3 regions of the Pseudomonas sp. GW821-FHT09A09 genome follow, and region 1 is predicted to be linked to each of the others. Evidence: predicted binding sites of a transcription regulator. Region 1 holds the regulator's gene; each other region holds the start of a gene.
The links. The regulator FliA, encoded in region 1, starts transcription of late flagellar genes. The targets are predictions, from matches to a motif close to CTAAAGTTTNNNNNNNNNNNGCCGNTAA.
Positions count from the first base shown of each region.

Region 2: a site for FliA is predicted at 1,321-1,348, ahead of AC07OV_RS11885 (methyl-accepting chemotaxis protein). Genes of this name have one in related genera too.
Region 3: a site for FliA is predicted at 1,525-1,552, ahead of motA (flagellar motor stator protein MotA). Genes of this name have one in related genera too.

Region 1 covers NZ_JBWKPU010000035.1:10,050-13,656, forward strand. Annotated here, with positions in the region: gene flhF (flagellar biosynthesis GTPase FlhF) at 1-978, shown strand, start outside; gene fleN (flagellar synthesis regulator FleN) at 1,085-1,918, shown strand; gene fliA (RNA polymerase sigma factor FliA) at 1,915-2,655, shown strand; gene AC07OV_RS24650 (chemotaxis response regulator CheY) at 2,823-3,197, shown strand; gene AC07OV_RS24655 (protein phosphatase CheZ) at 3,216-3,607, shown strand, end outside.
Region 2 covers NZ_JBWKPU010000011.1:52,827-56,433, reverse strand. Annotated here, with positions in the region: gene AC07OV_RS11885 (methyl-accepting chemotaxis protein) at 1-1,282, opposite strand, end outside; gene AC07OV_RS11880 (M48 family metallopeptidase) at 1,511-2,329, shown strand; gene AC07OV_RS11875 (TMEM165/GDT1 family protein) at 2,477-3,061, opposite strand; yybP-ykoY riboswitch at 3,150-3,271, opposite strand; gene AC07OV_RS11870 (methyltransferase) at 3,322-3,607, opposite strand, start outside.
Region 3 covers NZ_JBWKPU010000018.1:95,832-99,438, forward strand. Annotated here, with positions in the region: gene motB (flagellar motor protein MotB) at 1-602, opposite strand, end outside; gene motA (flagellar motor stator protein MotA) at 606-1,457, opposite strand; gene AC07OV_RS17490 (HDOD domain-containing protein) at 1,624-3,159, shown strand; gene AC07OV_RS17495 (rhodanese-like domain-containing protein) at 3,217-3,607, shown strand, end outside.

The sequences.
Region 1 (3,607 bases):
CGTCCTGCTGCGCCAGCCCCGGCCCCCGCAGTCGACCCGCGTGTGTTCGACTCGATGCGTTTTGAACTCAATGGCCTGCGTGAGCTGCTGGAAGTCCAGCTTGGTTCGCTGGCGTGGACCCAGCTGCAAGGCAGCAAGCCGCAACAGGCCAACCTGTGGCGCCGCCTGCAACGTATCGGCTTGTCCGGCCCGTTGTCCCGCGACCTGCTGGCCCTCACCGCCGAAGTCGAAGAGCCTCGCCAGGCCTGGCGCATGTTGCTGGCCCACCTGGCGCGCATGATCGTCACCCCGGAAATCGAGCCCCTGGAAGAGGGCGGTGTGATCGCTATGGTCGGCCCTGCCGGCATGGGCAAGACCACCACCCTGGCCAAACTGGCCGCGCGTTACGTGCTCAAGTACGGCGCGCAGAACATCGCGCTGGTGAGCATGGACAGCTACCGTATTGGTGCCCAGGAACAGCTCAAGACCCTGGGGCGTATCCTCAATGTATCGGTGACCCACGTCGACCCGGGCCAGTCCCTGGCCAATGCCCTCGACCCCCTGTTGCGCAAGCGCGTGGTGTTGATCGATACCGCTGGCCTGCAAGCCAGCGACCCGGCGTTGCGCATGCAACTGGAAAGCCTGGCCGGGCGTGGCATCAAGTCGAAGAATTACCTGGTGCTTGCAACCACCAGCCAGAAACAGGTTCTTACCGCTGCGTATCACAGCTACAAGCGCTGCGGCCTGGCCGGTTGCATCCTGACTAAACTCGATGAAACGGCGAGTCTGGGCGAGGTGTTGAGCCTGGCCATCAGCCACGAATTGCCGGTTGCCTACCTGACCGACGGGCCGCGGATCCCGGATGATCTGCATCTGCCGCGCCGTCATCAGTTGGTCAGCCGTGCAGTCAGCGTGCAAATGCAAGAAGAGCCTAGCGAGGAAGCGATGGCCGACATGTTCGCTGACCTTTACCACAACCCGGCAAAACGGGTCGGTTGAGGGCAGCATGAACACCGTGAAATGTATCTACATCGATGGTCTGCAAGCGTTTCACGCGGCCAAGCCATGTAGCCTGCGTCTAAGCAAGACAAGGTAAAGAAATAAAATGGGCAGCATGCATCCCGTACAGGTGATCGCGGTGACCGGCGGCAAAGGTGGCGTCGGGAAAACTAACGTGTCAGTGAATTTGTCCCTGGCCCTGGCAGAGCTTGGCCGTCGCGTCATGCTGCTGGATGCTGACCTGGGGTTGGCGAACGTCGACGTTCTGCTGGGGCTGACACCCAAACACACCCTCGCCGATGTGATCGAAGGCCGTTGTGAGCTGCGCGATGTGCTGCTCCAGGGCCCCGGTGGCATTCGGATCGTGCCGGCCGCCTCGGGCACCCAGAGCATGGTGCACCTGAGCCCGGCGCAGCATGCCGGCCTGATCCAGGCCTTCAGTGATATCGGCGACAACCTCGACGTGCTGGTGATCGACACCGCCGCCGGGATCGGCGAGTCCGTGGTCAGCTTCGTGCGCGCGGCGCAAGAAGTGCTGCTGGTGGTCTGCGATGAACCCACCTCGATCACCGACGCCTACGCCCTGATCAAACTGCTTAACCGTGACTACGGCATGAACCGCTTCCGCGTGCTGGCCAACATGGCCCAAAGCCCGCAGGAGGGGCGAAACCTGTTCGCCAAGTTGACCAAGGTCACGGATCGCTTCCTCGATGTCGCCTTACAATACGTCGGCGCAGTTCCTTATGACGAGTGTGTGCGCAAGGCCGTGCAAAAGCAGCGTGCGGTCTATGAAGCGTTCCCTCGTTCGAAGTGCGCACTGGCGTTCAAGGCCATTGCCCAGAAGGTCGATACCTGGCCGTTGCCCGCCAACCCGCGGGGGCATCTGGAGTTTTTCGTCGAGCGATTGGTGCATCAGACGAGCGCAGGACCCGTGCTATGACAGCGACTGGCTACAACGCGTACAAGAAGTCTGCCCGTGACAGCCAGGGCGAGTTGATCGAGCGCTACGCGCCGTTGGTCAAGCGTATCGCCTATCACCTGCTGGCACGCCTGCCGGCCAGCGTCCAGGTCGAAGACCTGATCCAGGCCGGCATGATCGGCCTGCTCGAAGTGTCGACCAAATACGACGCGAGCAAGGGTGCAAGTTTTGAGACGTATGCGGGTATCCGTATCCGTGGCGCGATGCTCGACGAAGTGCGCAAAGGCGATTGGGCACCGCGTTCGGTGCACCGCAATACGCGCATGGTCAGTGATGCAATTCGCGCAATTGAAGCAAAAACCGGTCGTGACGCTAAAGATCATGAAGTTGCGGCCGAACTCCAATTGAGTCTCGATGATTACTACGGGATTTTGAACGATACCTTGGGCAGCCGCCTGTTCAGTTTCGACGACCTGTTGCAGGACGGCGAACACGAAGGGCTGCACGAGGACGGCGCGAGTGCACATCTCGAGCCGTCGCGTGACCTGGAAGATGAACGCTTCCAGGGCGCGTTGGCGGACGCGATCGCCAATTTGCCGGAGCGTGAGCGACTGGTGTTGGCGCTGTACTACGACGAAGAGCTGAACCTCAAGGAAATCGGTGAGGTCCTGGGGGTCAGCGAGTCGCGTGTCAGCCAGCTGCATAGCCAGTGCGCAGCCCGCTTGCGGGGGCGATTGGGAGAGTGGCGAGCGCGCTGACAGGCAGTGTGGGGACACTGCAGACGCTACCGTGAAAGCCCACGCTTTCGCGGGTTCGTACCGTGGTGCCCTGGGCAGTCCTTTTTGTGTAACGCCTGTTGATTGAAATGGCGCGTCCAGGTGCTGGGCGCGTTTAAGACTGCTTGGAGGTCGAATTGGACAAGAACATGAAAATCCTCATCGTTGATGACTTCTCAACGATGCGGCGGATCATAAAAAACCTGTTGCGTGATCTTGGGTTCACAAACACGGTCGAGGCGGATGACGGCATTACGGCGATTCCGATCCTCAACAGCGGGAGCATCGACTTTCTGGTAACCGACTGGAACATGCCGGGCATGACCGGTATCGATTTGCTGCGCCACGTGCGTGCTGATGAAAAACTGCGCAGCCTGCCTGTGCTGATGGTGACCGCCGAAGCCAAGCGTGAGCAGATCATCGAAGCCGCCCAAGCCGGGGTAAACGGTTACGTGGTCAAGCCATTCACTGCGCTGGCCTTGAAAGAGAAGATCGAGAAAATCTTCGAACGCATCGGTCATTGATGCTGCCACGGGGGAGCTATGGAGCATAAAGAAACGTCACAGGGAGACTTCGAGTCGACCCTGAAAAAGCATGCTCACCAGTTGGTCGACAGCCTTGAAAAAGGCCAGTTTGGCGACGCGGTGCAGTTAATCCATGAGCTCAACCAGACCCGTGACCGCGGCCTGTACCAGGAAGTGGGCAAGCTCACGCGCGAGCTGCACAGTGCGATCGTCAATTTCCAGATTGACCCGCACATGCCCCAGGCCGAAGAGATTTCGCAAATCACCGATGCCACCGAACGCCTGTCCTACGTGGTCAGGCTGACTGAGGCGGCGGCCAACCGCACCATGGACCTGGTGGAGAACGCCACGCCCCTGGTCAATGGAATGGCCAATGAAGCCCAGGCCCTCAGCGTTGACTGGGGCCGCTT
Region 2 (3,607 bases), on a different contig from region 1:
TCAGGAAGGTATTGAAGCCGCTGGCAATCGCGCCCAGTTCATCGGCGCGATCGCTGGTCAGGCGGCGGGTCAGGTCACCTTCGCCCTGGGCGATGTCGTTGAGCATGGCCACCATTTGTTTGAGCGGGCGGGCGATACCGTGGCCCACCAGCCAGATCACCAGCAAGCCGATGCCGGCGATCAGCAGGCCGACCATGGCCATGCCGAAGGTGTCAGTCTTGCGTTGGGCTTGCAGGTCGCTTTGCAGTTTTTGCGAGTCGGCCATCACCGCACTGAGCGGCAGTTGCAGCATCAGGGTCCAGCGGGCTTCTGCCTGGCCAATATTGAACGGCAGGAACAGCTCGATGTGTCCGTGTTCCTTGTCGATGTCGTAGCGCACTTCGCCGACTTTCAATTGGCTGAGGTTGGCCAGTTCGTTGCTGTCGAGCAGGTCGGTGGCTTTTTCACCGAGCTTGCTGGCGTCCTTGGTGTAAGCCACCAGGCGCCCGTTGCTGGAGATCAGGGCCAGTTCGCCAGCGCCGTTGTAGAGGTTCTGGTCGGCGCGGGTGAGCATTTCCTGGATAAAGTTCACCGACAGGTCGGCACCGACGATGCCCTGGAAGGTGCCGTCGATCATGATCGGTTCGATAAACGAGGCCAGCATCACCATGGCGTTGCCCACTTTATAAGGGGCAGGGTCGATGGCGCAGGGCTTCCTGGTTTCCTTGGAGCACAGGTAGTACTCACTGGCGCGCACGCCGGTGGAGAGGATGTTCTGGTCGTTGACGTCGGCCAGCTTGTCCAGGCCCAGGCTGCCATCGGCGTTGCGATACCACCAGGGCAGGAAGCGGCCGTCAGCGGCCATGCCGACGATGGGGCTGTTGATGTAGGCGGCGTCATTGTGGTCGATCGCGTTGGGTTCCCAGCCGATGTAGGCACCGAGGATTTTCGGGTTGCGCACCACGGTTTCATGCAGCAGGCCGATCAGCTGTTCGCGGCCGATCTGCAGGGCTGGCTCGCCCTTGGCGTCTTTCATGCCGAGCAGAGCGTTGGTGGTGGCCAGGCCCTTGGCAGTCACCAGGGGGGCTTCCAACTCACGCTGGATCAGCGTGGCCTGGGTTTGCGCCAGGGTGGTGAGGCGTTGCTCGATGATTTGCTCGAACTGCGCCTGGGTGCGTTCCTGCACCATCTCCTGGGTGCGTGCGCCGGCAAACAAGGCATAGAGCACCAGCACTGCGACCACACTCAGCACGATGGCCCCGGTCAGTGCCGCGACAGAAAACTGAATCGACTTGAATTTCATGAACGCTCCGGACGCAGGGGGAGATTGGCTGCTTTTTTGTATCGGCCACGGGGTCGGGAGGCTTAAGGCTTGTCCTACAAAATAGTGCGGGGTGTCGCAAATGAGACTTTCGCTGCCGCAGTGGGCGTGTGGGATGTATCCGAAATTCAGCGGTTACACGTCTGGTGTATCTGGCGCCGATACAATTGACCGCCTACGATACGCGGCATGTTTTCAGGGAGCGTGTTCATGAAGAAGTCTTGGGCGGTAAGTGGGTTGGTTACGGCGTTGCTCATGGCGGGTTGCCAGGCGGTCAACACCACCAGCGGCGGCGCGGTGGGTGTTGAGCGCAAGCAATATATGTACAGCATGTTGTCGAGCCAGGAAGTCGACCAGATGTACGCGCAGTCCTACCAAAAGACCTTGACCGAGGCCAGTGGCAAGGGCGTTGTCGACAAGACCAGTGCCAATGCCAAGCGCGTGCAGGCGATTGCCAAGCGTTTGATTGTCCAGGTGCCGGCTTTCCGCCCAGATGCAGCGCAATGGCAATGGGAAGTGAACCTGATCAAGAGTGACGAGATCAACGCCAACTGCGGGCCGGGCGGCAAGATTTTTGTCTATAGCGGGCTGATCGAAACGCTCAAGCTGACCGATGATGAGTTGGCGGCGGTAATGGGGCATGAAATCGCCCACGCCTTGCGCGAACACAGCCGTGAAGCCATGTCCAAGGCATACGGTATCGAGATGGCCAAGCAGGGGGCCGCCGCGATCTTTGGCCTGGGTCAGGACAGCATGGCGCTCGGTGATGCAGCCGTTCAGTACGGCATGACCTTGCCCAACAGTCGCGCCAATGAAAACGAAGCTGACTTGATTGGTTTGGAGTTGTCCGCTCGTGCCGGCTACAACCCGAACGCAGCGATTACGCTGTGGAACAAAATGGCCAAGGCTTCGGAGGGTGCGCCTCCTGAGTTCATGAGCACACACCCGGCTTCCGACAGCCGAATCGCGTCGTTGCAGGCCGCGATTCCAAAAGTGATGCCGCTGTATCAGCAGGCCAAAAAATCCTGATGCTCCAGGTTCGCTGATGATCCAAATGTGGGAGCTGGCTTGTCGGATCGCCGCACCGCTGCGATAGCATCGGCTCGGTTCATCTGCTAGACCGAGTTGCCTGCATCGCAGGCAAGCCAGCTCCCACATTGGATTGGGTTTACAGATCTAGATCCAGCCGCTGCTCTGCATGGCCTTGTACACCGCCACCACGGCCAGGATGAAGAACGCCGTGGCTGCCAGTCGACGAATCAAGGTCAATGGCAGTTTTTCCGCCGCGAAATTCCCCGCCAATACCACCGGCACGTTGGCAATCAGCATGCCCAGGGTGGTGCCGATGATCACCAGCCACAACTCCGGGTACTGCGCCGCCAGCATCACCGTGGCGATCTGCGTCTTGTCACCGATTTCCGCCAGGAAGAACGCAATCAGCGTGGTCAGGAACGGCCCGAATTTGCGCGTGGTGCTGGCTTCGTCGTCGTCGAGTTTGTCGGGCACCAGGGTCCACAGGGCCGTGGCGCAGAAACTCGCCGCGAGGATCCAATGCAACACCGCATCCGAGAAGAAGCTGCCGAACCAGGCTCCCACGGCACCGGCCGCCGCATGGTTGGCCAGGGTCGCGGCGACGATGCCGGCGATGATCGGCCAGGGCTTGCGAAAGCGTGCGGCAAGGATGAGCGCGAGCAGTTGCGTCTTGTCGCCGATTTCGGCCAAGGCAACGATTGCGGTAGGTACGAGTAATGAATCCAGCATCAGGTAGGTTTCCAGGGGCGGGTCGACACGGCTATGACACGTACAGCCTTCCCGCCCCGGGTAAGGTGTGCGTGTCATAGGTCTTGTCAAACCCCGGTCCGTCTGTGCGGACTCCTGGGTCGCATACGCCATGGTCTGCTGACCAAGTATGTTGACGTATGCCGGACGAGCGTGGCGCTCGTGGGAGACTACTCCCCTAGGACGGAGCGGATTCTGCCTAGGCAAAACCCATTCGGCAAGCCTTCTTTTTCAAACGCTTGTCAGCCGCGCTTGGCACGGTAAATGCGGAAACCATTGCCTTCGGCCTTGATTGCGCACACGCCCAGATGCTCTTCGATCAGGGGTTGGTACTTGAGGAAGCTGTTGGCAACCAGGCGAAGTTCGCCGCCTTTTGCCAGGTGTTTCGCCGCTTTTCGCAGCAGGTTTTCCGTGGCGAAATAATCCGTGTGCACCCCGACATGGAACGGCGGGTTGCTCAAAATCGCGTTCAAACCCATCGGCGCGGCGTCGATTCCGTCACCGGTCAGCACTTCGGCTTCCAGACCA
Region 3 (3,607 bases), on a different contig from region 1:
TGGCCGCTGATGCTGATCTTGTTCGGCACCGCCTTGATGGTATCGGCCATGGCCAGCAGGATGTCCTCAAAGTACGGCTTCAGGCGGGCGCTGCCGGAGTCGAACATCGGCCGGTTGGCGGCGTCTGTGATCTGGATGCGCAAGCCTTCAGGCGTGATTTCGAAAGAAATCTGGTCCTTGAACTTCAGCAGTTGCGGATTTTCCTCGACCTTGGTCTGCAGCTCCTGCAGCAGCAATTCCAGGCGTTCCTTCTCGACCTGCTCCGCCATCGATTCGACAGTTTCGCGCTCGATAGGAATGTTCTGCTGCGGCGTCTCGGTCTTGACCTCGGGGTTGATGGTGCGCTCAGGCGCCAGCTGTGGCGAGCCGCCCAGGTCGATCACAAAGGGCGTACCGCTTTCCGAGAAGCCAATCGGGTCCTTGAAGTAGCCGGCGATGGCGATTTTCTGTTCAGGCGTGGCGGTAGACATCAACCACAGCACCAGGAAGAACGCCATCATCGCCGTCGCAAAGTCGGCGAAGGCGATTTTCCAGGCGCCGCCATGGTGTCCCGCAGCGAAGCGCTTGACGCGCTTGATGATTATCGGCTGGTTGTTTTCCATGACTTAGCGACCGCGAACCGCTTGTTCCAGCTCGGCAAAACTTGGGCGGTGTTTCGGGTACAGCACCTTGCGCCCGAACTCCACCGCCAGCGATGGCGGCATGCCAGAGGCCGAAGCCACCAGGCACGCCTTGATCGCTTCGTAGAGGTTCACTTCTTCCTTGGCGTCGTGGGCCAGGGAGGTGGCCAGCGGGCCGAAGAAACCATAGGCCGCGAGAATACCGAAGAAGGTACCCACCAGTGCCGCACCTACGTGCATGCCGATAGCCTTTTGGTCGCCTTCGCCCAGGGACGCCATGGTGACCACGATACCCAGTACCGCCGCGACGATACCGAAACCGGGCATGCCGTCGGCAATGCCGGTCACCGCATGGGAGGGATGCTCCAGCTCTTCCTTGAGGCTGAACAGTTCCATGTCGAACAGGCCTTCCAGCTCATGGGGAGCCATGTTGCCGGAGGACATGATGCGCAGGTAATCACAGATGTAGGCGGTCATGCGCTCATCTTTGAGCACGGCCGGGTACTTGGCGAAAATCGGGCTGGCTGCGGCATCTTCGATGTCGGCTTCGATGGCCATCATGCCTTCGCGGCGGCTCTTGTTGAGAATCTCGTAGATCAGCCCCAGCACATCCAGGTAGAAGGTGTGGGAGAAGCGCGAGCTGAACATGCCCAGCGACTTCTTGATCACGTGCATGGTCATGTAGCCAGGGTTGGCCTGCAGGAATGCACCAAACGCGGCACCACCGATAATCAGCACTTCGAAAGGCTGGATCAGTGCAGCAATTTTACCGTGGGACAGGACGTACCCACCGAGCACGCTTGCGATGACGACGATGATGCCGATAATTTTAGCCATAGGGGATCTGTACTTGCGCCGTCGGGTTCATGGACATATTGGGTGTAGCCGAAAACTCTTGTTCTACTTATCGGCAAAACTGCGCCAGACTATAGCCCGTTAAGGCGAAAAGCCAATTCGGCCCGTTCCGGGCGTGTTGAATGCAAGTGATGATCGCGCCCCAATCATGGCTAATGAAACGACAGTCCCAAGTTCAAAACCCACCACCCTCGCCGCTTGGATCAAGCGCCTGGACGATGTGCTGCTGCCCGTCCCACAGGCCAGCCACGAGCGCGTGTGCAAAGCCATCCGCGACAGCCGCAGTTCATTGCGAGACATTGCCGAACTGATGCAGAACAGCCCCGCGCTGGTGCTCAGCGTGATGCGCGAAGCCAACAGCCATACCCACGGCAGCCTGGCGGAACCGGCCGAAAACCTTGAAGTGGCGCTTAACCGCCTCGGTCTCAAGCGCGCCGAAGAGCTGCTGGCACGCTTGCCTTCAGTGCCGGCCAACGAAATTCCCGTGGCGCTGCGCCAACTGCTGCTGGTGAGCCAGCATGCATCACAGCAAGCCAACGGCCTGTTCGCCAGCCGCCTGGCGCGGCTGTGGCAAGACATCCACTGGGGCAGCCTGTTGTTCCTGTCGCCGTTGTGGCCAATGGCCGTGGCGTACCCCAAACTCCTGGAAGAATGGGAACTGCGGGTGATCCACAAGGGCCAGTCCGCGCGCCAGGTCGAGCAGGAATTGTTCGGTGTGCGCCTCCTGGACCTGTGCGTCGGCCTGACCGAAACCTGGCACCTGCCGATCTGGGTCTCCCAGGGCTATACGCTCTTGCTGACCGAGCAACGCCTGCTGGTCAAGGCCCTGCACATCGCCCGTGAAGATGACCCGCTGCGCCACCAGCAACTGCTCGATGCCGAACCCAATTTGCGTCGCTGGCTGAATCAGCCGGCCAACACCGTGCTTTTGGCCAATGGCCTGGCGATGTCGGCCCAGGAATCCTGGACCTGCCCGCACACCGAACGCTGGCAATACCTCACCGCGCTGTACCTGCAACAGCCTTTGGCCGAGGTACAGCAGCAGGTTCACCAGCAAGCGGTGACCAGTGCCCGCGCAACCCTGATGCCCGACTTGTGGCACCCGGCGCTGTCGCTGATCTGGCCGTGGCATGTGCAGAAGATCCATCGAGGCCTGCTGCCGGCGCCGCCACCCACGGCTGAGTCCCTGGCGGTGTGGCGCAAGCGCTGCACCGAATTGCTGGTGGAGCCAAGCCGCTTTGCCAACGCCATGCACCTGACCACCTGCGCCAAAGAGGCCCTGGTGGCCAGCGGCATGCAACGGGTCTTGCTGTTCATGGCCGATCGCGCCCTGAGCACGCTGCGAGTGCACCAGGCTGACGGCTTGCCCAAAGACGCCGCGAATCTGAGCCTGGACGTGGTCAACAGCACGCTGCTGCAACGCTTGCTGGAGAAATCCGCCCAGGTACGCCTCAACCCCGAGAACCATGCGCAGTTTTCGGCGCTGTTACCGCCGATCCTGCGTCGCCTGTTCACCGGCGAGCATTTGCTGCTGCGCTCCCTGAGCTGCAATGGCCGCGTGGTGATGTTGATGGTGGCCGATCAGGGTGGCGGGCCGTTCTCGGAAACCACCGTGCAGGCGTTCGGCAAAACCGCCCAGTGCATCGAGAAAGCCCTGCACAGCTTTACCAACCGCAGCGCCTGATGCTTGCGCTACAATCGCCCTCTTTTATCGCCAACATTTGTGCCCAGGAGACCTCACATGCCTGACTTCTCTGGCTTGCCGCTGGTGATCGAGTCCAGCGACCTGCAAGGTCGCCTTGATGCCGAACACCTGATTCTGGTGGACCTCACCAGTGCCGCCCGCTACGCCGAAGGGCATATCCCCGGCGCGCATTTCGTTGACCCCAAGCGCACCCAACTGGGCCAGCCACCCGCCCCTGGCCTGCTGCCGCACAAGGCCGACCTGGAAAAACTCTTCGGCGAACTGGGCCACACCCCGGACGCGACCTACGTGGTCTATGACGACGAAGGCGGCGGCTGGGCCGGGCGCTTCATCTGGATGCTCGACGTGATCGGCCACCAGAAATACCACTACCTGGACGGCGGCCTGCTGGCGTGGCTCGAAGGCCAGCACCCGGTAACCACCGACG